One region of the Thalassotalea montiporae genome, then DNA from elsewhere that is predicted to be linked to it. Evidence: predicted binding sites of a transcription regulator. Region 1 holds the regulator's gene; each other region holds the start of a gene.

Evidence for each region. Region 1 encodes LexA, which represses DNA repair genes until DNA is damaged. Its sites were predicted from a motif close to TACTGTATNNNNATACAGTA; they were not measured.
Region 2: ACSLUR_RS11165 (DNA recombination protein RmuC) is a predicted target of LexA. The motif match lies at 6,084-6,103, and genes of this name have one in related genera.
Region 3: ACSLUR_RS02850 (YebG family protein) is a predicted target of LexA. The motif match lies at 2,481-2,500, and genes of this name have one in related genera.
Region 4: recA (recombinase RecA) is a predicted target of LexA. The motif match lies at 2,693-2,712, and genes of this name have one in related genera.

The regions. Positions count from the first base shown of each region.
Region 1 is NZ_JBQRUO010000007.1:142,787-150,271, forward strand. It holds gene ACSLUR_RS16970 (right-handed parallel beta-helix repeat-containing protein) at 1-479, shown strand, start outside; gene tviB (Vi polysaccharide biosynthesis UDP-N-acetylglucosamine C-6 dehydrogenase TviB) at 549-1,826, shown strand; gene ACSLUR_RS16980 (NAD-dependent epimerase/dehydratase family protein) at 1,837-2,859, shown strand; gene lexA (transcriptional repressor LexA) at 2,993-3,607, shown strand; gene coxB (cytochrome c oxidase subunit II) at 4,177-5,679, shown strand; gene ctaD (cytochrome c oxidase subunit I) at 5,704-7,296, shown strand; gene ACSLUR_RS17000 (cytochrome c oxidase assembly protein) at 7,309-7,485, shown strand, end outside.
Region 2 is NZ_JBQRUO010000003.1:112,077-119,561, reverse strand. It holds gene pabB (aminodeoxychorismate synthase component I) at 1-144, opposite strand, end outside; gene ACSLUR_RS11190 (fumarate hydratase) at 405-1,928, shown strand; gene ACSLUR_RS11185 (IS110 family RNA-guided transposase) at 2,328-3,275, shown strand; gene ACSLUR_RS11180 (hypothetical protein) at 3,627-4,082, opposite strand; gene ACSLUR_RS11175 (hypothetical protein) at 4,513-5,052, opposite strand; gene ACSLUR_RS11170 (hypothetical protein) at 5,154-5,687, opposite strand; gene ACSLUR_RS11165 (DNA recombination protein RmuC) at 6,171-7,472, shown strand.
Region 3 is NZ_JBQRUO010000001.1:665,627-673,111, forward strand. It holds gene moaA (GTP 3',8-cyclase MoaA) at 1-153, opposite strand, end outside; molybdenum cofactor riboswitch at 140-322, opposite strand; gene moeA (molybdopterin molybdotransferase MoeA) at 410-1,645, shown strand; gene ACSLUR_RS02845 (DUF3718 domain-containing protein) at 1,792-2,157, opposite strand; gene ACSLUR_RS02850 (YebG family protein) at 2,560-2,928, shown strand; gene ACSLUR_RS02855 (M48 family metallopeptidase) at 2,928-3,686, shown strand; gene ACSLUR_RS02860 (response regulator) at 4,371-4,736, shown strand; gene ACSLUR_RS02865 (chemotaxis protein) at 4,736-5,341, shown strand; gene ACSLUR_RS02870 (GGDEF domain-containing protein) at 5,341-6,291, shown strand; gene thrA (bifunctional aspartate kinase/homoserine dehydrogenase I) at 6,601-7,485, shown strand, end outside.
Region 4 is NZ_JBQRUO010000001.1:350,697-358,181, forward strand. It holds gene mutS (DNA mismatch repair protein MutS) at 1-2,494, opposite strand, end outside; gene recA (recombinase RecA) at 2,764-3,792, shown strand; gene ACSLUR_RS01500 (hypothetical protein) at 4,269-5,348, shown strand; gene dolP (division/outer membrane stress-associated lipid-binding lipoprotein) at 5,443-6,012, opposite strand; gene ACSLUR_RS01510 (phosphoheptose isomerase) at 6,018-6,605, opposite strand; gene ACSLUR_RS01515 (YraN family protein) at 6,621-6,995, opposite strand; gene ACSLUR_RS01520 (penicillin-binding protein activator) at 6,982-7,485, opposite strand, start outside.

The sequences.
Region 1 (7,485 bases):
GTGATTCCACCTTAATTAAAAGCAACTTTATTGCTGACTTTGCTAAAGCGTCAAAAGAGGGGTATTGGGTATCTACTGGCGCATTCTTAAAGGGCGGAGGAAGCCATGGAGTATTTGATAACAACGTTGTTATGTGCGAAATGAACTTACCTCATTCATCACCTAGAGAAGTTCGAATTGGTTTGTCATTTGGAAATGGCGGCACTGGCCGACAGTTTTGTGCGGACAAAAAGTGTGAGTATGAACATTCCAATGGAATCATGACCAACAATACGATTTTGAATTGTGTAAATGATGTTGGAATATACCTAAATAAATCTCGAAACACTCTTATTGAAAACAATGCCATACGCTCAAGTTATGGAATTGACGTTCGGTTTAAAGAAAGTGACGCAATTGTAAGAGGTAACGTGATTGAAGGGCGAGTCAAAGCAAGAGAAGGCGCGACAATTCATCTTGAGGACAATATCATTGAATAATTATATTTTTATCGTCATAAGCTTGTGCCACAATAAATCCATAATAATAAAGTGAAGGTAAGGGAATAAATGAGCTCACTAGCAAAAAGCAAAATTGCAATTATTGGCTTAGGTTATGTTGGCCTGCCATTGGCAGTAGAGTTTGGCAAACAGCACCAAACCATTGGCTTTGATATTCATCAACAGCGGGTTGACGAGCTAAATGATGGTTTAGACCGCACTAATGAAGTTGACGCCGAAGAATTAAAGCAAGCGAGCAAGCTGGTATGTACCACAGATAAAACGCTGCTCAAAGGTTGTGATTTCTATATTGTTACTGTACCAACCCCTATTGATAAACATCGCCAACCGGACTTAACTCCCTTGCGCAAAGCATCAGAAATGCTTGGCAGTGTAATTGGTAAAGGTGCAACTGTCGTTTATGAATCAACCGTTTATCCGGGGGCAACGGAAGAAGACTGTATTCCGATTATTGAAAAAATCTCTGGTTTAACGCTGAACCAGGATTTCTTTGCTGGTTATTCCCCTGAGCGTATTAACCCTGGCGACAAAACTCACCGCTTACCGACAATTTTAAAAGTCACTTCGGGCTCAACTCCTGAAATCGCTGATAAAGTCGATGCCCTCTATGCATCAATTATCACGGCAGGCACCTATAAAGCTTCGTCTATTAAAGTAGCTGAAGCTGCTAAAGTCATCGAGAACACGCAGCGTGACGTTAACATCGCGTTAATTAACGAGCTATCGGTTATTTTCAATAAGCTTGATATTGATACGTTAGAAGTGTTGGAAGCCGCGGGCACCAAGTGGAACTTTTTACCGTTTCGCCCAGGCTTAGTCGGTGGGCACTGCATTGGGGTTGATCCTTACTACCTAACACACAAAGCGCAATCAGTGGGCTACCACCCTGAAATGATTCTTGCAGGGCGCCGCCTAAATGATGGTATGGCGCACTATGTGGTTTCACAGCTTATCAAAGGTATGTTGAAAAAGCGTATTCAAGTAGAACAGGCTCATGTGTTGGTGATGGGCTTAACCTTCAAAGAGAATTGTCCTGATCTTCGCAATACCAAAGTGATTGATATTGTTGAGGAACTTAAAGAGTACAACGTAAATGTTGATATTGTTGACCCGCTATGTGCTTGTGAAGAAGCGCAAGAAGAATACGGTATTAAGCTTACTGCCGAGCCTAAAAAAGGTGATTATGACGCGGTGATTTTGGCGGTAGCACACGACGAGTTTAAAGCGATGGGGGCTGAGCAAATTCATGCGTTAGGTAAAGCGACACATGTCTTGTATGACTTAAAGTGTGTGCTTCCCAAAGACCAAGTTGATATGCGTCTATAGAGCAGAGTGTATGAATAAGTACGAACAAATATGCCAAGAATTGAAAGCGCAGCCTAAAACTTGGTTAATTACAGGTGTTGCTGGCTTTATCGGTTCTAACCTTTTAGAAGCCTTACTAAAACTAGATCAACGAGTTGTTGGTCTTGATAACTTCGCCACAGGCTATCAAAAAAACCTGGAAGAAGTGAAACAACTCGTTTCATCAGAGCAATGGCAGGCGTTTACGTTTGTAGAGGGCGATATTCGCGATGTTAGCACCTGTTTACAAGTATGCGATGGTGTTGATTATGTTTTACACCAAGCAGCTTTAGGCTCTGTGCCGCGCTCACTGGCAGATCCAATTACCTCTAATGCAGCCAATGTTACAGGCTTCTTGAATATGCTTGAGGCAGCAAAACAAGCAAATGTTACGAGCTTTACTTATGCCGCCAGCAGTTCTACTTATGGTGATCATCCGGCATTGCCTAAAGTTGAAGAGAATATTGGCAGCCCACTTTCCCCTTATGCGGTAACAAAATACGTTAATGAGCTTTACGCGAATGTCTACGCTAGAGCTTATGAATTTAATTGTATTGGTTTACGCTACTTCAATGTGTTTGGTTGCCGGCAAGATCCTGATGGCGCATATGCGGCGGTAATTCCAAAATGGACTGCTGCCATGATTAAAGGCGACACTGTGTTTATCAATGGTGATGGCGAAACCAGCCGTGACTTTTGCTATATCGACAATACCGTACAAATGAATATTCTAGCGGCCACCGCGCCCGCTGAAGCGAAAAACGCGGTATACAATGTTGCACTTGGCGATAGAACGACGCTCAACGAGCTTTATGCATCTATCAAGCATGCCTTATCAGATAATAGTGTTCAGATTGCAACAGAGCCTGAATATCGAGATTTTAGAGCGGGTGATGTTAGACACTCGCAAGCTGATGTTTCTAAAGCAAAGTCAGCACTAGGATACGATCCAAGCCATCGTATTCAACAAGGTATTCTTGAAGCTATGCCTTGGTATTTGGCGAATGTAACCTAGCCTTTTGGGAATATTGCAAGCCAGCATATTCTCTCGCCTAGATCGTGCGTTTTAAATTGGTCTTGCATATCCATACAGTGTGTATATACTTACAGTAATGCTGTATGGATATCAGGAGAGGACCTGTATCGCTATGAAGCCATTAACCGCACGACAATCTCAAATATTTGAGCTTATCAAAGATAAAATTGCTGATACTGGCATGCCACCAACACGAGCTGAAATTGCCGACTTCTTCGGTTTTAAATCAGCTAATGCTGCTGAAGAGCACTTAAAAGCACTAGCAAAGAAAGGCTACATTGAAATGCTGCCAGGTACTTCACGTGGTATCCGGTTAGCCGATGCATTTGTTGAAGAATCTGGTTTACCGTTAATTGGTCAAGTTGCAGCTGGTGAGCCAATATTGGCGCAAGAGCACGTAGAAGATCGTTATCAAATTGATGGCAATTTATTCCAACCGGCTGCAGATTACTTGCTGCGTGTTAACGGCGAGAGTATGAAAGACATCGGTATTATGGACGGTGATTTATTGGCAGTGCATCAAACAACTGATGTTCACAATGGCCAAGTCATTGTCGCGCGGGTAGAAGATGATGTTACTGTGAAGCGCTTTAAACGCGAGGGTAATGTGGTTTATCTGCATGCAGAGAACGAAGAATTCGCACCAATAGAAGTTGATCTAACCAGTCAGCACTTTAACGTTGAAGGTATTGCTGTTGGCGTTATTCGAAATGCAGATTGGATGTAAGATAAAGCATCTCTTTTCAAGGTTTATTTTTTTATCATTAGCTAGACGAATAGATTGATAGTCTTTTGTTTAGTTACCTGACCTATATTTTTCTAATTAAGCCAGCGAATTTCGTTGGCTTTTTTATGTCCAAAAAACCTATCACTACTAAACTTTCTAGTTGACTGCATCCCCTCTCAAGCGCTTGATAGCACATAATTTAATCGACGCGGGGCTCTTTTATTAGAGCTCATACTCTACTGATAAATAAGGAAAAAATAATAAGAATTGATCATAAATCACTAGATCTTGATTAAAAATTGAGTAATTCTAGGTTGTAAAGTGCGCAAACAATAATAACGAATAAAACATAAGAATAAGTGATGTGCGCACAACAACTACATTACAACATACATCACAACACGATCTGCAAAGTAAGCCCACGTCGAAAGTTTTACTATCGACGGCTTTGATGTCTTTGTTATTCAACAGGGTAGAGGAGATGTCGAGTGAAAAGACGTAACCTAGGTTGGCTGTTTTTGGGGAGCATTTTTAGTAGTACGTTGTTTTCCAGCACAGCTTGGGCGGAGATGGAGCTGAACTTAACCAAAGGGGTTACCGCAATCAGCAATGAGGTTTATGACCTTCATATGCTGGTACTGTGGATATGCACCGTAATTGGTATTTTAGTGTTCGGCGCAATGTTTTGGTCGATGGTATTCCATCGCAAATCAAAAGGCGTTAAGCCTGCAACTTTCCATGAAAGTACCAAGGTAGAAATACTTTGGACTGCCATTCCCATTGTTATTCTCATCGCGATGGCAGTGCCTGCCACTAGCACATTGATTGAGATGGAAGATAATGATAACTCAGACATTACCATCTTAGTTACAGGTTCTCAGTGGAAGTGGCATTACAAATATTTTGACCAAGGTATTGAGTTCTATTCGGTGCTTTCGACACCAAGAGAACAATTTGACAATCGCGATGGCAGTGGTCAAACAAAAGGTGAAAACTACCTATTGGAAGTAGACAAACCATTAGTTATTCCCACTAATAAAAAAGTCCGCTTCTTAATTACTTCTGACGATGTTATCCATTCTTGGTGGGTACCTGCTTTCGCAGTTAAGCAAGATGCCAACCCTGGTTTTATCAATGAAGCGTGGACTAGAGTAGACGAGCCTGGTGTCTATCGAGGCCAATGTGCCGAGCTTTGCGGCAAAGATCATGGCTACATGCCAATTGTTGTCGAGGTTAAATCTGAGGCAGACTATGCCACTTGGGTGAGTGAGCAAAAGCAATTGATTGCTGATGCCAAAGCCGCGGAGGCTGCCTCGCTTAACGCCAATGTTTCGATGGATGAGCTAATGCAGCTCGGTGAAACCACATATACCGCCTACTGCGCCGCTTGTCATCAGCCAACAGGCTTGGGTTTACCGCCAGCATTCCCCGCACTTAAAGGCAGTGTTGTTGCAACTGACCCAAATCAAATCGACCAGCATATTGCGATTATCCTCAACGGTAAAAACGCTATGCCAGCCTTTGGTAAACAACTGTCGTTAAAAGAAGTTGCGGCGGTCGTGACCTACGAGCGTAATGCTTGGGGTAACAATACAGGAGAGAGTGTTCAAGCGAGCGACGTCAATGCATTAGCTGGCGGCGAAAGCGCTGCGGCAACTGTCGAGCAAGAATTAGAAACTATGTCGCAAGTAGTAAATGCTGCTACCAGCGAATTAGAAACCTCACAACCGGCAACTGAAGATTTAAGCAAAACCTACACACGTGATGAATTAATGGTGCAGGGTGAGGCGGTTTACATGAAAGCCTGTGTTGCTTGTCATCAGCCAACAGGTGCTGGCTTACCACCAGCTTTCCCTTCATTGATTGGCAGCCCAATGATCCTGGGAGATGTTACTGCGCATATCGATATTGTGTACAACGGTAGTAAGAAAAATCCCGCTATGCAGGCATTTAGCGGTCAGCTCACGAAAACAGAAATCGCCGCTGTGGTGACCTACGAGCGCAATGCTTGGGGCAACAACACGGGCGATGTCGTGCAACCTGCAGACGTTGATGCTGTAAGTGCTAAGTAGTCGTATAGCTAGGGAGGAAAGATTATGACAACTGATGTAATTCATGATGATCACCACCACGGCGACCATCACGATCACAAGATAACAGGTATTAAGCGCTGGCTATATACCACTAACCACAAAGACATAGGCACGCTCTATTTGTGGTTCTCATTTATTATGTTTTTAACTGGCGGCGCTATGGCTATGGTGATTCGCGCCGAGTTATTCCAGCCAGGCTTACAAATTGTAGAGCCAGACTTTTTTAACCAAATGACCACTGTGCATGGTTTGATCATGGTGTTTGGTGCCATCATGCCGGCCTTTACGGGCTTGGCAAACTGGATGATTCCGATGATGATAGGTGCCCCTGATATGGCACTTCCACGTTTGAACAACTGGAGCTTTTGGATATTGCCATTTGCATTCAGTATTTTACTGGCATCCTTCTTTATTGGCGGCGGAGCACCTAACTTCGGTTGGACCTTCTACGCACCGCTATCCACCACTTACAGCAATGGCAGCACGGCATTCTTCGTGTTTGCTGTCCACATTATGGGGATATCCTCCATTATGGGGGCGATTAATATTGTTGTTACAATCATGAATATGCGCGCGCCAGGCATGACTTACATGAAGATGCCGCTGTTTGTTTGGACCTTTTTTATTACTGCTTACTTACTTGTTGCGGTAATGCCGGTGCTCGCGGGTGTTGTCACTATGGTGTTAACTGACACCTATTTCGGCACAAGCTTTTTTGATGCTGCCGGTGGCGGTGATCCGGTCATGTTCCAGCATATTTTCTGGTTCTTTGGTCACCCCGAAGTTTACATTATGATCTTGCCGGCTTTTGGTATTGTCTCAACCACCATTCCAGCGTTTTCTCGCAAGCCGCTCTTTGGCTATAGCTCCATGGTATACGCTACGGCTTCTATCGCGTTCTTATCGTTTATTGTTTGGGCGCACCACATGTTCACAACGGGCATGCCACTCTTTGGTGAGCTTTTCTTTATGTACTGTACGATGCTAATTGCGGTGCCAACTGGGGTTAAAGTCTTTAACTGGGTAGCGACCATGTGGCGCGGCGCAATGACTTTCGAAACCCCCATGTTGTTCTCTATCGCGTTTGTCATTTTATTTACTATTGGCGGATTCTCTGGGCTGATGCTGGCGATGACTCCAGTTGATTTCCAATATCACGACACCTATTTCGTGGTTGCTCACTTCCATTACGTGCTAGTGACTGGCTCGTTATTCTCAATTTTTGCTGCCGCTTACTATTGGTTGCCGAAATGGACGGGGAATATGTACAACGACGCACTGAGTAAATGGCATTTCTGGTGTTCACTGATTTCCGTAAACCTACTGTTTTTCCCTATGCACTTCTTGGGATTAGCCGGTATGCCGCGCCGCATTCCAGATTATGCACTGCAATTTGCTGACTTTAATAAATGGGTCAGTATTGGCGGCTTTGCGTTTGGTTTGTCGCAGTTAATTTTCTTGGCTGTGGTTATCAAGTGTATTCGCGGTGGTGAAAAAGCCGAAGCGAAACCTTGGGACGGTGCTGAAGGGCTCGAGTGGACAGTGCCTTCACCTGCGCCATACCACACCTTTGAAAAGCCGCCGAAAATAGATTAGCAGGAGTCGGTCATGACAAACGCATCACAGCAAAATATTCAAAAAACTGCGAAAAAGCTCGTTTTAGTCGTATTCGCTATGTTTGGTTTTGGATTTGCCATGGTGCCTTTGTATGACGTGTTTTGTGAAATCACCGGACTGAACGGCAAAACCGCTGATACTGCGGCACAAGTCAACGACAAAGGTGTT
Region 2 (7,485 bases), on a different contig from region 1:
ATCTTGGTGATCGCTTTCGTTGGAGTCTAACCAAAAGCTCCAAGGCTGATTCGCATAGTGGGAAAATAGGCTGACAACCGCTTGTGGCTCAGAAACATTAATCGGGCGAGCAACAAGCTCAAAACTCTTATCTAGGGCTGGCAAATGACACCTGTGTGGCTAGCGTTTACATTGAAAAATTCAGTGCTTTTTATGGAAAATATCTATAGTCGCAATCACAATAATTGACTAGCAGCACTGATATAAGCAGGGTATCATATCGGCAAAAATTTAACTTTCAACTCTTGAGTGACGAGTAAATAAACCTCACTGCATTACACTCAAGGCAAAGCTTGGGCAAGCTTTAGCAAAGTTGAAAGCATAAACATCAGCTCAGCAAGAGCGCTAAGAGGGCATAAAAGTAAATGGCTATCATTAAACAACAAGACTTTATTGAATCGATTGCAGATGCGCTGCAATACATTTCTTACTACCATCCATTGGATTTCGTTCAAGCGCTTGAAAAGGCTTATCACAAAGAAGAAAGCCAAGCGGCAAAAGATGCCATTGCACAAATTCTGATTAACTCACGCATGTCGGCAACGGGTAAGCGCCCAATTTGTCAAGACACGGGTATCGTGACTTGTTTCGTGAAAGTGGGGATGGCTGTTCAGTGGGACAGCACTGAGATGACAGTTCAGCAAATGGTTGATGAAGGTACGCGCCGCGCATACATGAACCCAGATAACCCATTGCGTGCGTCGATTGTGGCTGATCCTGCAGGCACACGTAAAAATACCAAAGATAACACGCCATCAGTTGTCCATATCGACCTAGTGGAAGGCAACGAAGTTGAAGTTATGATTGCTGCTAAAGGTGGCGGTAGTGAAAACAAAACCAAAATGGCGATGTTAAACCCTTCTGACTCAATCGCTGACTGGGTGGTTGAAACCTTACCCAAAATGGGCGCTGGCTGGTGTCCACCGGGTATGATTGGTATTGGTGTTGGCGGTACCGCTGAAAAAGCAGGTGTATTAGCCAAAGAAAGCTTAATGGATCCAGTAGACATTCAAGAACTGATTGATCGTGGCCCACAAAATGCTGAAGAAGAATTGCGTTTAGAAATTTACGAACGTGTTAACAAGCTAGGCATTGGCGCACAAGGCCTTGGCGGTTTAACCACTGTCGTTGATGTGAAAATCAACTCGGCACCTACACACGCGGCGTCTAAGCCAGTGGTGATGATCCCTAACTGTGCGGCAACGCGTCACGTGCACTTTCATTTAGATGGCTCAGGCCCTGCGGACTTAACACCGCCTAAATTAGAAGACTGGCCAGAAATCACTTGGGAAGTCGGTGAAAACGTACGCCGCGTTAATGTAAACGACTTGAAAAAAGCCGATGTGAGCGAGTGGAAAACTGGTGAGACCTTGTTACTAAGCGGTAAGATTTTAACCGGTCGCGATGCAGCTCATAAGCGCATTCAAGAAATGATGGCAAACGGTGAAGAGTTACCAGTAGATTTCACTGATAAGTTTATTTACTACGTTGGCCCAGTAGATGCTATTGGCGATGAAGCAGTAGGCCCAGCAGGCCCAACAACCGCAACTCGCATGGATAAGTTCACTGACCTTATGTTATCGCAAACCGGCTTAATTGGTTCAATCGGTAAAGCGGAACGTGGTCCAGCAACGTGCGAGTCTATTAAGGCCAACAAATCTGTGTACTTAATGGCTGTAGGTGGCGCCGCATACTTAGTATCAAAAGCGATTAAACACGCAAAAGTGGTTGCCTTTGAAGACTTAGGTATGGAAGCGATTTACGAGTTCGACGTTGAAGATATGCCAGTAACCGTTGCTGTAGACAGCACAGGTGAATCTGCTCATGTGACTGGTCCTGCTATTTGGCAGGCGAAAATTGAAGAGCTAGATGAAAAATTAGGGGCGTAAGCCAAAGCTAGTTTGTTTTTGGCTTTGAGCTCATAGCTTTAAACATATGGTTTAAAAAAGTATTGAAAAGGCGCTATAAGCGCCTTTTTTGTGTTTGGTGTATCTGGGCATAATGGCCTCCTCATTTAAATCAGGAGGTGTCCACTAAAACGGGGGAACTGCATAGTCCGATTGATTTTCTTGTATGGATAATAACCCACCTAAATAACCATTTTCGGTAAAGTGAGACCCAAGCCTTAGCGGCAACTAAGGCCTTCTTTTACAGTAGTTCGATTGATTAATGGCTCCTCAATTGAGAGACCGGTAACAAGAACGAACGCTGTAAAAGACTCCAAGCAACATACTCGAATAGTCTACTGGGTCTCGAACCCGCATTATGCAAGCAAGGGTTAGCTTATTATGAAAACAGCCATCAATCAAAAGATTCACGTTGGTGTTGATACAGGTAAATACCAACTGGATATTTACCTTCGTCCGTTAGAGGTTTACTTCACCGTCCCCAATGACGAAAAAGGCATTGCAGAAGCAATAACAAAACTCAAGCAATACCCCATTGAACGCATCGTTATTGAAGCCACAGGACGGTTAGAAATGCCCTTTATTATGGCGTGTGCGAACAGCAAACTGCCTTTTGTTATCGCTAATCCTATTCACATCAAACGCTTTGCAGGTGCCATTGGTCAACGTGCTAAAACAGACAAACTTGATGCACAGCTTATTGCGCACTATGGGGAAGCCATCAAACCAGCACTGTCACAGCTCAAACCAAGCACCATGCAGGCCATGAGTGATTTAGTCGCCAGAAGAAATCAGTTACTTGTGATGCAAACGATGGAAAAGAACCGCCTTCAATCGCTGCCGAAAAGCCTATTAATGACGATAAAACCAATACTCACCGCGTTGAAAAATCAAATCTTAAAAATTGAAAATAAACTCGTTGAGCTTATCGAATCTTGCCCCGAATACCAGGCGAAAAATACGATACTGACAGGTATTGGCAAAATAGCGGCAGCGTCAATCATCAGTAATTTACCAGAGCTTGGCTATGTGACGGGTAAACAGGCGAGCAGTTTAGTTGGCGTTGCACCGATGAACCGAGAAAGTGGGCGTTATAAAGGACAACGGAGAATCCAAGGTGGACGGCACCAAGTACGCACGGTGTTATACATGGCGATGCTGTCAGCGATTCAAAGTAATCCCGTGTTTAAAGACACCTATCAACGATTAGTCGTTGCAGGCAAACCCAAAAAAGTGGCGATAATTGCCTGTATCAGAAAGATGGTGGTGATATTAAATTCGATGCTCAGAGACGGTGTGATATGGGAAGCGCCAACAGTTAAAAATTAGTTGTTGACGCCATAGTCTCTTGTTAGGTGTTCAGCCAATCTATCGCGGCTTCGCCGCCAACACCCGAGTAATTGGAAAAACACCTAAGTTTATATTTTTAACGACACTTAAAAGGTTAACTGGCAAATGGAAAGTAGAGCGTTGAATTAATCCATTAACGCTAGAGAAAACTCCTTTTTAAGTATGCCTGTGTTTGATATCAAAAATTGCCTGAAAGATTAACAACTTCAATGCAATACGAATGACACCTAACGCTTTAGTTAACCGGCTTGTAATGGTTGGCTTGTGTTTTTGCGTCTTTTGCAAAAACCGAGACAAGCGTTACAAGTCCGATTGAACTACTTGTTAGCTTTACCCTACTAATTTACTTAGATTTAAGCAATGTGGCTTAAATTTAATAATTGCGTCTTTGGCTATTAAAAAAGCATCACAAGGGTTATCAGAGCTTTCTGCATCATCGATACGATAGCCAACCCAAACTTTTTCTATATTTGTATCTTCTCCCATAGCCAACATAGATATTTTGTCTATAAAATTTCTAAGTTCAAGTGAGTTCTTATAATCTGTAATTTCAACTTCGAGATCGAAAATTTCTATATAAGAAAGCTTGTAACTCTCAGGATAATTTAAACCATTTATCTTTTTGTATTTCTCAGGGCCATAGGTACTTAAATCCATCAACCAATCAGGTAAGTCACCGTTATATTTTAAAACTTGTTTATCAGCCCAAGACACAACACTTTCAGCCTTGAGGTATCCCGCATCAAAATAAGATAATAATTTTCTGCAATCTTCGAATAGGTTCATGGTAAAGCTAACGCTTTAGTTAACCGGCTTGTAATGATTGGCTTGTGTTTTTGCGTTTTTTGCAAAAACCGAGACAAGCGTTACAAGTCCGATTGAACTACTTGTTAGGTGTTTAGCACAACTCTCGCGGCTTTGCCGCCAACACCTGAGCGCTTGGAAAAACACCTATGTTTACATTTTTAATGACACTTAAAAGGTTAATTGGCTAATGGAAAGTAGGGCGTTGAATTAATCCATTAGCGCTGAAGAAAACTCCCTTTAAGTAAGCCTGTACTTGATATTACAAATTGCTTGAAAAATTAAAAACTTCAATGCAATACGAATGACACCTAACGCCCCAATCAGGGGCTTTTAATAAGTTGGCTAAAATAACGAACGCAGTGACGGAAGCCAACTGTTAAAAGTCCCTGCCTGCATTGGCTTGTTAGGTTTACATTTCATTGTAGTAATTAGCTAGTGCTTCAGAGAAGTCTTTCTGTAGCGTCCTGACTCTATTTCTGTATTCTTCTACTTGATTATAATTTAAGTAACTTTCATCAAACCACAAAGCATCGCGAAGCTCTTTTTCAGCTTCAGCACAATATATGAACTTTTCACTTGCGTCGTTTGCTTTTAACAGGCTAAGTTTAGAAACTACAGCATGCTTTTGTGTCCAAGAATCTCTTAATTCTCCGTCTCTTATTCTTATCATTTTAAGGTTACGCTCAGGATACTCTTTCACGGGCTCATCATGTGGAAGTTTTTTTGCAGCTGCTGAAACTGGTGAAATTAAGAGGTTCCAAGCAGAGAAATACCCTTCAGCGTCACTAGATATTTGTTCAAGTAATTTAGTTTTGTGCTCTAATTTAAATTGCGCTCTATCTGATTTCCTACTGAATTTAACACCTAAATAAGTAAATATACCTGTTATCAAGGAGCCTAAACCTATTTTAACAGCAGTATCTGCAACATCGATCCAATCCTTCGGCATAATTTCAAATTACTCCTAAATTAAAGTAAACCTAACGCTTAAATAAACGGCTAAAAATGCTTGGCTATACTTGTGAGCGCAGCGAACTAAGCCAAGCGTTTTTAGTCCGATTTGATTTTCTTGTTAGAAGAATTTTCCACTTTATTAACGCCATCAGGATATGCTTCATAAAATGTTTTTTCAGCGTGTTTCATTGCTTTGCCCCATGACGACAAATACATACGATAGATATACTCATAACTTTCAAAAGCTTTGTATGATGAAGAAAAGCCGAGAAATGGAAAAATAAAGATCCATATATCAATTTCAACTAGCTCTCTACTGAGAGCAATAATAGCAAATACAGAAAAGCAAAATGCGACAAATATTGACCATAAAACCAACAATGACATGTGATAGAAAAAGTAAGAAGTCGCAAACCTACCGCTGTCATCATTATTAATATAACTTGTCGAATATCCTTGTTTGTATGCTCTTAACCTAGGTATCGATTTTATTTTGTTTCTATATCTGGGAAATACATTATAAAGAAAAGTTTTACCTAGTTTTAATAGTGCTACTGACATAATACTTGCGAAACAACTTAGCAATAAAATACCAGTTATTGTGTTTTTGAAAAACTCTTCGATTTCCAAACCTACTCCTTTATTCTTCTAACAGTTTATTAGAAGGCAAATTGCGCGCTTTCCACACTCAGCCCCTAACTTTTAGTTTATTAGTATTTACTTTAGCGAATAGTACTTTTCTATACTAGCCAATAACTTAGCAAATACGAAAAAACATATGCTTGTTAAAAGGGAGCAATTTGCGCGCTTTCACCGCGGAAAGAAGGATTCATCATGAACTGTATTTATATACATGTTAAATTTAATAAATTAATTACTGATAGAAGTTGATAGCTTCTTTCGAACTAATGTCCCCATTCGTCTATGATACTGTCGTTTTCATTGCACGAAAAACACTAAATTCTGGCTAGTTTCAAGCTATTACCACTGCTAGCATTTCCTATTGTGCTAATTTATGTTACTAATAACTGTTAATATTTACAGTGTTTGTGTTAAAAGGGCTTAGCTTAGTTGCTTTGCTCGACAAAACATAAGCGTTTTCACGGTGAGCCAGTGAACGAATTTTTCCAACAGTTATCCACTAGCGAGTTATTGCTAATTTCAATACTTGCCTTAGTTATCCTTAATTTTCTAATCAATCTAGTTGGTGTTTTTAGACAGAAAAACCAGAGCGAGCAGCAAGCGTCAGTTGCCCGTATTGAGGCGAATTTAAGCCAGCTGATTCAGCAGTTTCAGCAAGGCTATGTCAATAATCAGCATCAAATTAAAGAGTTGATGGCAGAGACTAAGTTGCAGTTGATGCAACAACATAAACAAAGTGATCAAAATAGCCAGCAGCAGCTCTTTGAGAAGTTTCAGTCGTTAAACCAATTGTTTCGTCAGCAACAGCAGCAGTTGCAAGAGCAGCTTACCTTGATGGCGAAAGTGAACCGTGATGAGCAGGCGCAAAGTATTGAAAAGCTCACCCAATCAACGGATAAAAGGCTGCAAGAAATTAGTGGTCAGGTGGACAAACGCTTAAGTGAAGGCTTTGAAAAAACCACCCAAACCTTTAACGATATTCTTAAACGCTTGGCTTTAATTGACGACGCGCAGAAGAAGATTACGGAGCTTTCCAGCAATGTTGTGAGTTTGCAAGAAGTGTTAGCGGATAAGCGCTCGCGCGGTGCCTTTGGTGAAGTACAATTAAACTCGCTAGTGCGAAATGTATTACCTGAGAGCCAATTTGCCCTGCAACATACCTTATCGAACGGTAAGATTGCCGACTGTATTTTATTTCTGCCAAAACCGACAGGTAATGTGGTGGTGGATTCGAAATTCCCGCTGGAAAGCTACCAAACCATGACCAACCCTGAGCATGAATTGTTGGTGCGTAAAAATGCGGAAAAGCAGTTTAAGCAAGATATTAAAAAGCATATTAACGATATCGCCAGCAAGTATTTAATTGAAAATGAAACCGCTGACGGTGCAGTTATGTTTATTCCTGCTGAAGCGGTTTTCGCGGAAATTCATGCCCACCATGCTGACTTGGTTGAATATGCCAATAAACAACGTGTGTGGTTAGCATCGCCAACTACGCTCATGGCCATTTTAACTACGGCACGAGCGGTGATTAAAGACGAAGCGACTAAACAGCAAGTGCATTTAATTCAAGAGCACTTGGGCATGCTGGCGCAAGACTTTGGCCGCTTCCAAGGGCGTTTTAACAACTTAGCACGCCATATCGACCAAGCGGCAAATGATGTTAAACAAATTCATACCTCGGCAGATAAAATTACCCGTCGCTTTGAAAAAATTGAACAAGTAGACATTGGCCAAGAGACGGAAGCTAATCCGCTACTATCTAAAAATTAACGAGTTTCTGAAA
Region 3 (7,485 bases), on a different contig from region 1:
CGCCAGTGTTTTGATTTCGGGCAGGGTAAGAAAGTTGCGATCGTGATCGCACTGATAACCATCAGGTAAGCAATATTGGCAACGAAAGTTGCATACATCAGTAATTGAAAGGCGCAGGTAATAAAACCTGCGACCAAAAGCGTCTTGTAACATCTCACCTTTCCAAATGCGGGAGGCTAGCGCGTTTCCTTGCTAACCCTGGTGGTTTGACTTGTGGTCGCTGTATTGCGTTGCCACTCGTTAACCACGGCTTATCAGACTTATCTTTGTCGCTTGATGCAACAAATACTTAGCGCTGAAAAGCTCGGCGAACCAAATTGTTCCTTAAGCATAACAATTCACAGCTAGATTTCAAACTTGCATAAAACCCAGTATATTGAGCAGGCGCAAATTATTATAAGGTTTTGTCATGGCTGATTGTTTTAGTCAATCGGGGTTGTTGCCATTTGAGCAAGCGAAAACCCTCATATTAGAAAATGTTCCAACCCACAGCGATAGCGAAGAAATTCCCATTGAGCAGGCAATTGGTCGAGTTCTGGCCAGCCAAGTGCTGAGCCCCGTCAATGTGCCGCCTCATGATAATTCAGCGATGGATGGCTATGCCTTTGCTCAGGCAAGTGTTGAGCACACCAGTAGGTTAAGGTTGGTAGGCAAAGCGTTTGCGGGTGCACCCTTTCAAGGCCAAGTCGGCGCTGGTGAATGTGTTCGCATTATGACTGGTGCTAAATTGCCTTTAGGCTGTGACACGGTTGAAATGCAAGAAAATGTCGAGGTTCAAGACGAACAGCATGTGCTGCAACAAGCAACGAAGTACGGTCAGCACGTTAGAGCGACAGGTGAAGATATTCAGCAGCAGCAAGTATTGATGAACAAAGGACATCAGTTAACGAGCGCTGATATTGGAACCTTGGCTTCTATCGGTATTGCCTCCGTCACCGTTGTGAAACTGCTGACTATTGCGTTGATTGCGACAGGAGATGAGTTAAAACAGCCAGGTGAAGTGTTAACGGAAGGGGATATTTTTGAAAGTAATCGCTTCTTTTTGTCGGCGATGTTGAGCAAGCTACCAGTTAAGGTGATTGACTTTGGTGTTATCGCTGACGATAAAGAGAAACTGCGAGCAGCGTTTAATCAAGCTAACCAGCAAGCCGACGTAGTCATCTCAAGTGGCGGCGTTTCCGTGGGGGAGGCTGACTACACTAAACTGATTTTGGAAGAATTAGGCCAAGTAGGCTTTTGGAAAATTGCCATGAAGCCAGGCAAACCGTTTGCTTTTGGTAAGCTTGCTAACAGCACCTTCTTTGGCCTGCCGGGAAATCCAGTGTCAGCATTGGTCACTTTTTACCAGCTAGTTGTGCCTGCACTTTACCAAATGATGGCTGCCAAAATGCCACCGCGCGTAAAACTGCCGGCAGTAACAACTTCAGCACTGAGAAAAGCACAGGGGCGAATGGATTTTCAACGGGCGGTTTGGCAGTTAAATAGCGAAGGCCAACTTGAAGTGACAAGTACAGGCTCACAAGGCTCTGGCATCTTAACCAGCATTGCCAAAGCTAACTGCTTCATTTTGTTACCACAAGATCAAGGTCGAGTGGAGCAGGGCGAAATCGTGACGATAGAGTTGTTTGACGAGTTAATCTCATAATTAGCTACTTTCCTGAACAGTAATTTCTAGAGCGGCTCAGGTGTTACTAGCAGTGACTTAAGGATTAGTTTTATGAAATGATGTGCTCATTTATGAATGATTGTAATGAGCACACCGTTTTCTGAACTGAGGCATGAGATAGTCACTTATTCAATAAAGTTAACATTAATTTTATCCGCTTTGGCTACGTCGATAATTTCAACACCACCAATACTGTTTTGCAGGCGAGAGGCGGTTTTATAAGCACCGCGAGTTTCCGCAAAAGTAATAATATCGTCGCCATTACACATAACTTTCAACGCAACGTCATGTGTTGATAGATTGTAATCCTCCATTGCCACTTTCATTCGAATGGGTTTGTTGCTAGCCGCTGATTTACATACTTTGATCAATGCGCGCTCTACTTGTTTGTCCATTGCCATACTATTGCCGCTTACCAGCGCCAACGATATACCAGCAACAACGCCAGTGATGACAGTTTTAACCTTAGTTGTTTTGATTGGACTATTCATTGTTAATCTCCTTAATTTAGATGGCGTGCAAAGTGCTACTGAGCATCAATTAGCACGCTTGTTTAAAGTGCTGTTGTAGGTGTATTGCCAAGCACAAGTTAATAGTGGTGTTTTTTCATCGAAAAGTTGTTAATGAGTAGAGACTGGCTGTAAATATCTTTACCGTATAAAACAGGTTGTTCGTCGCTAAGTGATTAATAAATAGTCTCTTATTGAAAATGTGAATAATGATTTTTGAAAAATATAGTTACATTCAATACCGGTAACACGAGTCTATAGCCGACAAACGGCGACAAAAGTTTGGTGAAAAATTGGAATTGTGTTACTGTCGATCTATACAGTTTATTGTCTAATGTTTTGCTGCGTTATATAAGTGCAGTGTTCGGTAAATGAGGGAAACGCATGGCAGTTGAAAGTCGGTTTGTGGTAATTAGAGATGGCGTGGAGGTGCAGACGTTTATGGATAAGAAGGCCGCTGATGAATACGACAAAATGTTGGATATGGCAGATAACTTGTCTGCGATGCTCACCGATGCACCAATCGAATTGTCAGAGCAAGTAACTGAAGACCTTAGTATCTTTTTAGCGGAGCGACGCGAAGAAGTGCTCATTGCGCTGCAAGCGAAAAAGCCAAAGCCAGCACCAAAAACTGAAGCGCAGTCTGCGAGCGACAAAGAGCAAGCATCAAATAAAGTAAGTAAAAAAGATAAAGCGACTAACACTAGTAAAGCTGATAGTAGTGATGAAGAACAGCTTCCAGAAGCAAGTTAGTGACTGCAAACTTACAAACTGCATCTTCGGGTAGCCTGTCATATCAATTGATTTATAGTGACAAACGCAAAACAATAGGTCTACAAGTTAAGCACGGGCTTATCACAGTGCGTGCTCCCTCCTTTGTTGATAAGACTTTTGTTGAGCGATTTGTGGCCAGTAAAGCAAGCTGGCTTAGGGCAAAAGTTTCTCAACAGCACAATACAGAAAACCGCTTACCACGCTATCGGCTTATGGATGGTGGTCGTATGCTATTTATGGGCAAAGAGTTCGATATTACAGTGCAAACGGGTCGCAGAAGCAGTATTGACCTTGGTGATGAGGCTTTCTCTTTTAAACTGCCAGGCAGCTATTTTGCTTCAAGTGAAGATGAAATAAATAGTAAAGGCACACCTAGCAAGTTAACACTTCAGTTGGAAAAACAGCTTGATCAATGGCTCAAAGAACAGGCGTTAAAATACCTGCCTGAGCGGGTCAGATATTGGTCATCAATAACCAACTTACTTCCGCAAGAGGTTTTGATTAGGAAGTACAAATCCCGTTGGGGAAGTTGCACGAGTCGAGGCGTTGTCAGCTTAAATAGCCGACTAATGTTGTGCCCTGTCGAAGTTATTAACTATGTTATTATTCACGAGCTTTGCCACCTGGTTCATCTTAATCATTCCGCAAAATTCTGGCAGCTTGTAAACAGCCATTGCCCTGATGTGGAACAAGCTAAATCTTGGCTTAAACAAAACCAGCGAGAGTTCTATTTTTAATTTCAGTAGCATTCTATAAATAATTAGCGCTTGAACATTTGTTTGAGCTGCTTTTTCCAGATGCATTGAAGTTAAAGCTAATCAGCTTTCCTCTGCTTTGTAATAATTGCTTAAGTAACCTAGCGCTTTATTTTTTCAACTGTTTTTATATCTTTCTATATAAGCCTTTTCTTTGCACATAATCTGCCCCTGCGAATATTTTCGTATTTTTTTCATGAATGCGTAATTTTTATACGACTAAAGCGGTTATATATGAAAATTATTTGTTAATTGAGCGTTAAATTTAACGAACTATTTTCAAATTTTTGGATCAAACAATGCATAAGCAGTAAATCAGAGGTAAGAATGCACAAGTAGTAAGGTTGGGTTTATGAGGAAAGGTCATGAAATTAACAACGAACGTTGTCAAAATGGTACTGATATATTGTATATCAGCGATAATTTCGCTCTTGTTAATTAAGCTACTGTTGCCATTTTAAAGGCTTTTTTGCCACAGAATTAATTTTTTGTACCAACTGGTTTGGTGCAAGGTCTTTACTTATCTCTATATTTTTCGCCTTATTTATCTACCTGTTCCCATGTGTCTAAAAATCTTACAAATATTGTTGATATTCATTAACAATTTGAAAAATATGCGTTAGATTAGACTATTAAAATAATAATAACGAAAGGAAGTACCTCTTTATGAGTTCGTCGGTTCTTATTTGTGATGACTCGAATCTCGCGAGAAAACAAGTGCTAAGAAGTTTACCCTCGCAATGGGATGTAGATGTTCAACTTGCCAAGAATGGTCTTGAAGCATTGTCTGTGTTACGCACTGCCAATATTGATGTCATGTTTCTTGATCTAACCATGCCTGAATTAGATGGCGTCGGTGTGCTTGAAGCACTTCAACAAGAAAATATAAGCCTGCCTGTATTTGTTATTTCTGCAGATATTCAACCTGAAATGCAAAATAAAGTGTTAGAACTAGGTGCAAAGGCTTTTTTGCGTAAGCCTATTAATGCCGATACCTTAGCCTCGACTTTGCAAGATTTTGGAATTCTGTAATGGCGTATGAATTAACTGAAGATCAACAAGATTGCTTGCAAGAGTTGATCAATGTTGCCATGGGTCAGGCAAGCGATCAGCTCGCTCGCTATTTAGACTCCTTCGTCTACTTAACCGTGCCTAATATTGCCTTGGTCAATGGTCAAAAGTTGAGTGATGACCTTGTTGCTAACGAAGCATCTATGGCTGTTGTGAGCCAAGGCTTTTTTGGTTATGAGGGGATTCGTGGCGAAGCCTTACTGGTCTATCAACACAAAGATTCGGATCGTATCGGTGATTTGCTGGGCTACGAGCCAGATGAATTGTCAGTTGAAGAGCAGTTAATCGATATTAGCTCAATTTTAACAACCACTTTTTTGAATGTATTTGCTAGCCAAATAGAAAATCAGCTTTCATACAGTGCACCAAAATTACTAGCAGATAGTAAAGGTACCTTATCGGCTCATTTAACTCAGCTTTCGTTTGATTGGGATACGGCATTAACGGTAAATATTAATTATCAGGTGACCGACTACTCGTTCAATTGTGAAATGATTTTGTTAATTCCAGAAGCTGCGATCGATAACATTAAAACCGTTATTGATAGGATCTTGGCAGACTTTTAATGAGTGAGGGGATGATGGACAGCCAAATAATTGATCAATTAAATTCTGGTGTTTTACTGGTCGATCTGAACTTTAAACTCGTTCATTGGAACCGCTTCCTCGCTGTTCATGTTAATAAGCCTTTTAATGACGTTGCTGGGCAATCAATATTTGATGTCTTTCCAGAGTTACCTAAACGTTGGTTAGAGCGCAAGCTAAATAGCGTTATTCAACTTGGCACACCAAGCTTTTGCGGTTGGGAGCAACGACACCACTTATTTGAATTACCTCACACTCGGCCAATCTCCACAGACAGCGAGTTTATGGCACAAAACTGTACGTTCTTGCCTTACCTTGAGCAGCAGCAGTTGGCAGGCGTTTATATCTTAATTGAAGATGTCACCGATGTATGCCATTACCAGTCAATGCTAAAAGCCACGATGCAAGAGCTAGAGCTAGCGACTCGAATTGATGGCCTAACTAAAGTTTACAATCGCAAGTTTTGGGAAGAGTCACTTACTCATGAGTTTTCGCGTGCCAAGCGTTATGCTTGTGACATGAGTTTGTTGATGTTTGACCTTGATCATTTCAAGTCCATTAATGATAACTATGGTCATCAATGTGGCGATCTTGTTCTTGTCGAAGCTGCTCAAAGAGTTAACTCGCTATTGCGCGATGCTGATATTTTAGGTCGCTATGGTGGCGAAGAGTTCGCTGTTATTTTAACGGAAACTGCGCAGTTCGGTGCGGTTGAAGTCGCCGAGCGAATTAAGAAATCGCTCACTGCAACTCCCGTAGTCTTTAATGGCAAAGAGATTTACTTTTCTGCGAGCATTGGCATTGCTTCATTTAACTCTGAGCAAACCAGTCATGAGACGCTAATTGCTGAAGCTGATGCCGCTTTATATCGGGCGAAATCGTCAGGGCGAAATAAAATCTGCCTCTCTCCAACACTTTATAAGTGTTCTTAAAACCAAAAACGTTAAACCATCACAAAATGGCTGCAGAAATTGGCATCAAGCTGTTTTGCCTAGTTATGCACAAAAGCTATTGGTTTATTCATAATTAATGGGTTTTATTCAGTGTTTTAGAGTTGACATTCTAAAATGACAGTGGCATGTTAAGCCCATGCTTAAAATTCAAAACCACATCATTACCATTATTACCACTACCACCCTCGAGGGTTGGTGGTCATTGGCTGACGTGTAAATAAAATAGATTTTTACAAAGCCCGTGACCTAACAAGGTCACGGGCTTTTTTGTTTTTAGAGGAAGAAAAAATGCGGGTATTAAAGTTTGGTGGGTCATCACTGGCATCAGCGGAACGATTTAAAGCAGTTGCCGATATCATTCTTGCCAAAGAAAAAGAGTCTAGCGTTGCCGTTGTGGTATCTGCGCCACAAGGTGTTACAAACCACTTGGTTGCTATGGCTGAAAATATTGGCGATGAAGCCAAAATGCAGCAAGATTTATCGCATTTCAAGCAAGCCATTGAAACCATCATCACTGACTTAAGTGCTAGCATTCCTTCTTTTGATAAGCACCATGCCGAGCAAGCGTTAACTGATTGGGAGCATCAATTAACGCGCTTGATGCAAGGGGCACATTTACTTGAGTTTTGTCCGGATCATGTCCGAGCACGCATCATCTCAACGGGTGAGCGACTAAGCGTTGCTATTTTATCGTCAGTGATCGCCGCACATGGAAAAGAGGCCGTAGCTTTAGCACCTGAGCAATTCTTAGCTACTAATGATGTATCGCTGAATGCGGTTGCTGATCTCGTGTTATGTAAAGAGAAGTTTAGTCTTGCTTATCCTTCACTATCGGGCATTAGCATTATGCCTGGCTTTATCGGTGTAAATAGCAAAGCTGAAGTGACTACGCTCGGTCGCAATGGCTCTGACTATTCAGCCGCGGTATTAGCCGTTTGTGCGCAAGCAGAATGCTGTGAAATATGGACAGATGTAGACGGTGTTTATAATGCTGACCCGCGTATTATTAAAGACGCAAAACTATTGGATTACCTCTCGTACCAAGAAGCAATGGAGCTTTCCTACTTTGGTGCGAAAGTGCTGCACCCAAAAACTATTGGCCCAATCGCGCAATTTCACATTCCTTGCCTAATCAAAAACACCGGCAACCCGTCAGCACCGGGTACTCGCATT
Region 4 (7,485 bases), on a different contig from region 1:
GTTTTAACGACTCTACCACAGGATGTTCAACATCCATTAACGGCAACTGCTCAAATGCTTGCGGTTTAGTGGCCACCGTTGGTGCTTGCTGCGTTTCCAATTCCGCTAAACGCTGTTTGGCACGGCTGATCACAGGTTTTGGAATACCGGCTAATTGCGCCACTTGCAGGCCAAAACTCTTGCTGGCGGCACCTTCTTGCACGGCATGCATAAAGATAATGTTGTCATCGTGCTCAACGGCATCTAAGTGGACATTAGCTAGCGTGTCGATTTGCTCTGCCAATAAAGTCAGTTCGAAATAGTGGCTGGCAAATAACGTAAAGGCTTTAGTGTTTAAGGCGAGCATTTCGGCAACAGCCCAGGCCAGTGATAAGCCGTCGTATGTGCTAGTACCTCGTCCAATTTCATCGAGTAAAATCAAACTGCGATCACTGGCGTTGTGCAAAATATTAGCGGTTTCTGTCATCTCCACCATAAAGGTCGAGCGGCCACTGGCTAAATCATCTGACGCGCCAATACGAGTGAATATGCGATCCACTAAGCCAATTTCAGCGTTGTCAGCCGGAACAAAGCAACCAATATGCGCTAGCAATACAATCAGTGCGGTTTGGCGCATATAGGTGGACTTACCGCCCATGTTCGGGCCGGTAATGATCAGCATTTCGCGGCTGTTATCAAGCACAACGGGGTTGGCAATAAAGGCATCATTGGTCATTTGCTCTACCACAGGATGGCGACCTTGCTCGATGTTAATGCGCTTGTCTTTGGTTAGCTTAGGCTTTACGTAATTAAGCGTTTCTGCGCGCTCAGCAAAAGTGTTAAGTACGTCAAGTTCTGCAATACCTTGCGCTAAAGTTTGCAGCTGTTCAAGTACAGGCATCACCTTATCGAATAGCTCGTCGTAAAGGCGCTTTTCTAGCGCGAGAAAACGGCTTTGCGCGGTCAGTACCGTTTCTTCATGAGCTTTAAGCTCTTCGGTAATATAGCGCTCGTTGTTTTTCAGGGTTTGACGACGAATATATTCCGCAGGCACTTGATTTGAAGAGGCTTTGCTTACTTCAATAAAGAAACCGTGTACCTTGTTATAACCCACTTTTAGCGTTTGAATACCGGTGCGTTCTTTTTCGCGGGTTTCAATTTCTGCCAGTAAGTTCGTTGCTCCTTCGCTTAAATCGCGCAAGGTGTCTAGTTCTTGGTGATAGCCGGGAGCAATTACGCCGCCATCGCGAATAAGCACTGGTGGGTTCTCAATAATCGCGCTGCTTAGTAGCGCATACAATTCACCCATCGGCTGGGTTTGCTGCGCTAACGCCGCTAAATCTGACGTGCTTGATTCTGCTAGTAAACTTTGGAGTTCTGGCAATTGACCTAACGCGTTACGCAGGCGAGCAAAATCTCGAGGGCGCGCAGAGCGCAGGGCAATACGGGCAACAATACGTTCAATATCACCAATTTGCTTAAGCACGGTTTTAAACTCTGGATGTAACTCGTCGTTGATAATACTACCCACAGCGTTTTGTCTTGCCGTTAATACCGCTAAATCGCGAAGCGGGAAGTGCAGCCAGCGTTTTAACAGTCGAGAGCCCATAGGCGTGGCTGATTTATCCAACACTGAGGCTAAGGTGCTTTCAACGCCACCTTGTAAGTTATGGGTTAGCTCTAAATTACGACGCGTCGCTGCATCTAAAATTACCCCAGTTTGTGATGATTCGGCGACAATGGCGCGAATATGGGGCAGGGCAGTACGCTGGCTGTCTTGTACGTAATTCAGCAAGCAACCGGCCGCCATTAAGCCGCGCGGCAGATCATCCACGCCAAAGCCAGTGAGCTCTTTGGTTTGAAATTGCTTAGTGAGAATACTAATGGCGGTGTCTAGGTCGTAATCCCACTCTGGGCGGCGACGTAATCCCTTGTGAGCTTCCAGTAATTGCGGTGCGCTAAAATCTTCTGGGTACAGCAACTCCGCCGGTGATAGTCGTTGTAATTCTGCTTGTAATTGCTCTGCGCTGTTTGGTTCACTGACCACAAAGCGGCCACTGGTCATATCTAAATAGGCCAAACCAAAACCAGTTTTCACTTCGCTAATGGCAACAATTAGGTTGTCTTGGCGATCGGACAATAAGGCTTCATCACTGACAGTGCCAGGCGTAACAATTTTTACTACTTTGCGCTCAACTGGCCCTTTGCTCGTTGCAGGATCACCCACTTGTTCACAAATCGCGACCGATTCTCCTAGTTGCACTAGCTTAGCTAAATAGCTTTCGACTGCATGATAGGGCACGCCGGCCATGGGAATGGCATTACCACCAGACTTGCCACGTGCGGTCAGTGAAATGTCCACTAAGTCTGCGGCTTTTTTCGCGTCGTCGTAAAACAGCTCGTAGAAATCACCCATACGGTAAAATAACAGAATATTGGGAAATTCCGCTTTAATTTTAAGATATTGGCGCATCATAGGCGTATGCGTAGATAAATCGGCAGGCGCTGTGGTCATAAAAAGATAAGTGTTGTTAGCATAAAATTGACGTGGATTATGCCATAAAGCCCTGCATTCCCCTACTAGAGAATTACTCGCTAAAGTACTGGTTAAAACTACTGGATAAGAAATACTCAAACTAAGGAGTGAAACAATAAGTTTATTATTAACAGTGCTTTAGCTTTGATTTGGTAAATAATATTATTTTACACTTGATACTGTACGAGCGTACAGTATACTAAGCGCAACTTAACAAATTAACGCTATCGTATTTATTGGAGCGATAAATGGACGACAACAAAGAAAAAGCACTCTCGGCCGCGCTTGGTCAAATTGAACGTCAGTTCGGTAAAGGTTCAATTATGCGCCTTGGTGAAAACCGTAGTATGGATGTAGAAACCATCTCTACTGGTTCACTAGGCTTAGATATTGCCTTAGGTGCAGGCGGCTTACCAATGGGTCGTGTTGTTGAAATTTACGGTCCAGAATCGAGTGGTAAAACAACGTTAACGTTAGAAGTTATCGCAGAAGCACAGCGCAACGGTAAAGTATGTGCATTCGTTGATGCTGAGCACGCACTTGACCCAATTTATGCGGAAAAGCTAGGTGTTAACATCAACGATTTACTTGTTTCTCAACCAGATACTGGTGAGCAAGCATTAGAAATTTGTGACATGCTAACTCGCTCAGGTGCGGTTGACGTGATTGTGGTTGACTCGGTTGCCGCATTGACACCAAAAGCAGAAATTGAAGGTGACATGGGTGATTCGCACGTTGGTTTGCAAGCGCGTATGCTATCGCAAGCGATGCGCAAACTAACAGGTAACCTGAAGCAGTCAAACACTATGATGATTTTCATCAACCAAATTCGTATGAAAATTGGTGTGATGTTTGGTAACCCAGAAACCACAACCGGTGGTAATGCCCTTAAATTCTACGCTTCAGTTCGTTTAGATATTCGCCGTATTGGTGCAGTAAAAGCGGGTGATGAAATTGTCGGTAACGAAACTCGAGTTAAAGTTGTTAAGAACAAGATTGCACCACCATTCAAGCAAGTAGAATTCCAAATTATGTACGGTGAAGGTATCAATAACCTAGGTGAGATCTTAGATCTTGGCGTACAGAACAAGATGGTAGAAAAAGCTGGTGCTTGGTATAGCTACAATGGCGACCGTATTGGTCAAGGTAAAGCGAACGCAACCAAGTACTTAAAAGAGCACCCTGAAGTAGCGCAAGAGCTTGATGGCCGTTTACGTGAGATGTTCCTATCTAAGCCAAGTGAAGCCGAAGCGGAAACTGAAGCTGAGACAGAATAAACTATTGCACACACTACACTTACTATAGGTGTGCAATTACCAGAGCTTCATTTAAGCACTATTTTAAGCGTAGAGCCCAAGCTCAGAAATAGTACAAGCTCAGAGATAATTAAAAAATCCCGCCAGTGCGGGATTTTTTGTTTTCAGCGCTAAATTAGCTATAGCAGCTGATGGTCACCAATTGTGCTGAGGCATGACATAACTCGACACAAACTTTTCATCAAAAACTCCTCTACTTTTGTAAGAAATTTCAATATGATTCAATAGCTTCTTTGATGAAAGTTACTACTTAAGCCATCCATATTAATGATAAAACTAACTATTCGGCTGAATCATCTAAGTAAGTAATTTACAACATGTGTTTTAACAATGCGCCAAGTTATAGGCATAGATCATTAACCTAAAGTTCTGCTAATAATATAGAGAGCTGAGCAAGAGGATAATTGTGTTGCCTGCAATATGCTGATAGGGACGTTATGAAAAGGCTTTATACTGCTGTGCTGTTAACGGCAGTACTTTCAGGTTGTGATACCGCAAATCTCCACCTTACCGAACAACAATATGAAGACGCGCTAGACAATGGCGACATCGTTACTCAACTCACCTTACTTGACGAACTATACCAACATGCGCCTGAGGTTTATGCGCAAGATTATGAAGATAAACAAGCGCTAGGTGCAGTGATTGAACAGCTCATGGCAAATCCGAAAAACTTTGCAGGCATAAGCGATGAGCAATTGTCCTTGGTGATTGACTTTGCACCGAGCTATCAGCCCTTTTCATACGCGGCCATGCATTTAGCTGAAAAGCAGCGAATTAAAGGCAATATTCAAAATGCGCAGAACAAGGTAGCTTTGCTTAAGAAGGGGCTATTAGAGAAATTAAAAAAAACACCAAGTCATATTGAGGCTTACGAAACTCAAATTACTTTAAAGGGCATAGCGCCGTATTTTCTTCAATCACAGTATGCTCGCAACCTACTTGGTAGCTATCGTACTGAAATACTCAATAGTTATCAGCTTAATGCAATTGTTAATGGCTTAAGTAATGTTCATAGTATCAATCAAGAGCAAATACGTTTACATCGCTTTTTAGTTAAGCTAACGCCCGAAAAAGTAGAAGCATTATCTGCAAGTATTAACCAAGAGCAAGCGGATATCCAACGTATTTTAGTTTGGCTTTACAAGCAGCAAGTTGAGCAGGGTATAGCAACGGCTAGCCAGTCAAACGATTACTTACTTTCGCTACTAAACAACCGCTATGGTCGTCAGCGACTAGACTCACTGTGGTTAAATGTGGTGGAGCCAAAAGCTAAAAAAGCGGTGATGACCGCGAAAGAGACCTACTTAAGTGACCTAGATTTGATTGCGACTAAGATTTACCGGGTGGCGGGTGACAATAACCAACTAAAAGCGCTTTATAAGCAAACACTTGAATTAGACGCTAAGCTGCTATCGCTAATGTGGCCTCCAAACGGTTTGATTAATTTCAAAGAAAGCTCAATAAAAGCGAAAGCTGAGTTAGCGGCATCTTTTTCCGTCATTCAACAACTTTAATGAGCTGTAAAAAGGAAAAACCGTCATAGACTATGACGGTTTTTCGAAAATTATTTACCGTATGCTAGGGCTTAGGGCTAAAAGTAGCCAAGCTCTATTGATATTCAAAGGCTTTAACTACTCGGTTTACACCACCGATATTGCGAGCGATATTCACCGCTTGATCTGCTTCGCCACGGCTTACTAAGCCCATTAAAAAGACCTCGGCGTTTTCTGTGACCACTTTAATATTGTTAGCGTCTACTTTATCGCTTTTAAATAGTGCCGTTTTAACTTTCGACGTTAACCAAATATCGTTAGATTTAGTCGCCACTGAAACGGTATTACCAAGACGAATTTGATTGTGAATTTGCACGACACCTGTCACTGATTTGAGGATTTTCAACGCCTCATCACGTAAGTAGGTATTGGGGGCCTGCCCGACGACTAATACAGAACCGTTCATGCTGGTGATTTGCAGGTTAGTGTTGTCACTAATACCTTTATGTTCAGCAAGCTTTGCATAGCCTTGTAATTCGATGTTTTGATCGTCAATTTGGGCGCCGACTGAGCGGTTATCTGCCGCCACAGTTGCACCACCAACAACGCCAACAACCGCAGCAGCGACACAGCCTTGTAGCAACGAAGCTGCGGTAATGAGCGCAGCTAGTTTATGAAGTTTCACGAGAACTACTCACCTTGTGGAAATAATGTGCTATCGATAATTTCGCATAAACAATGAATAACTAGCAAGTGCACTTCTTGAATACGTGCAGTGCGCGGCGATGGAACGCGAATTTCAACGTCATTCTCACCAAGCAGGCCAGCAATATCACCACCATCTCGACCAGTTAACGCGATAATCGGCATATCACGGGCAACAGCCGCTTCAATGGCTTTGATTACGTTTTTTGAATTGCCACTAGTCGATATTGCTAGTAGTACATCTCCTTCGTTACCAAGGGCTCTTACTTGCTTAGAGAACACCTCATCGTAGTGGTAGTCATTAGCAATAGAAGTAATTGTTGAGCTGTCTGTGGTTAATGCGATCGCAGGTAAACTTGGACGCTCTGTTTCATAGCGATTTAATAGCTCTGATGAAAAGTGCTGAGCGTCGCCAGCAGAGCCACCGTTACCGCAACTTAGAATTTTTTTACCGTTAAGTAGGGCTTGTACCATCACCATACCAGCCTGCTCAATAGGAGCCGCCAACGCTTCACTTGCAGCGATTTTGGTTTGAATACTTTCGGTAAAATTACTTTTGATACGCTCTAACATAAGAGTAATGGTTCCTTAAAAGGCATTTTTTAGCCAGGTTATATTCGGTTGTTCAATTGGCCCTTGCAGGGCAACCACATCGAAACGACATGGCGTATTATATTCATTTAATTGTGCCTGTTGGAGATAAAAAGAGGCGCAAAGTTTCAATTTTTGTTGTTTAGCTGCAGAAATGGCGGCAATTGCGCCGCCATAGTTTGCTTGTTTGCGATATTTTACTTCAACGAATACGAGTACTTCGCCATCTTGCGCAATAATATCGATTTCGCCATATTTGCTGCTAAAATTGCAAGTTAAACAATTCAGCCCCTGTTGGCACAGGTAGTGCGCAGCTAGTTGTTCGGTTTGCTCACCAATGTTTTTGGTGGTGGGTTGTTTAATCCATCGCAATTTGTTGCACACTATCCTTGTTGTAGCGGCCCCATAATAGCGTGCGCGTTAATACCTGATTTGCAGCAAGCTGTAAGGTGCCTACCTGCCCATAGTGGCGCACATACGGGTACTTTTGCATTAAGGCTAACTTGTTCACTAATGCGAGCGAGTCGTAACCCATTGCGAATATTCGTTGCAGGCTATCACTGCGGGTTGGAAAGAGTTGCTTAGTGACTTGCATTAGCGGTTTGTTTTGCGCTTGGCTCGCTAACAGCCAAGGCATTTCGGTAAAGCTCATGCCTGCAAGGTCGCGCGTATCTCCTTCATCAACCGCGAGGCTATGACTGCGACTACTGGCGTAGATTGGAATAGTGTCGGCAAATGGGCTAATGCTCACATCAATATGCGGTTTTAGAAGTCGCGTTTGCGTTGCTGAACCGACAATATAAATCATATCTATATCGCGTCGGTTGCGTGTTTCAGCCTTAATTGTGTGCTTAATTCTACT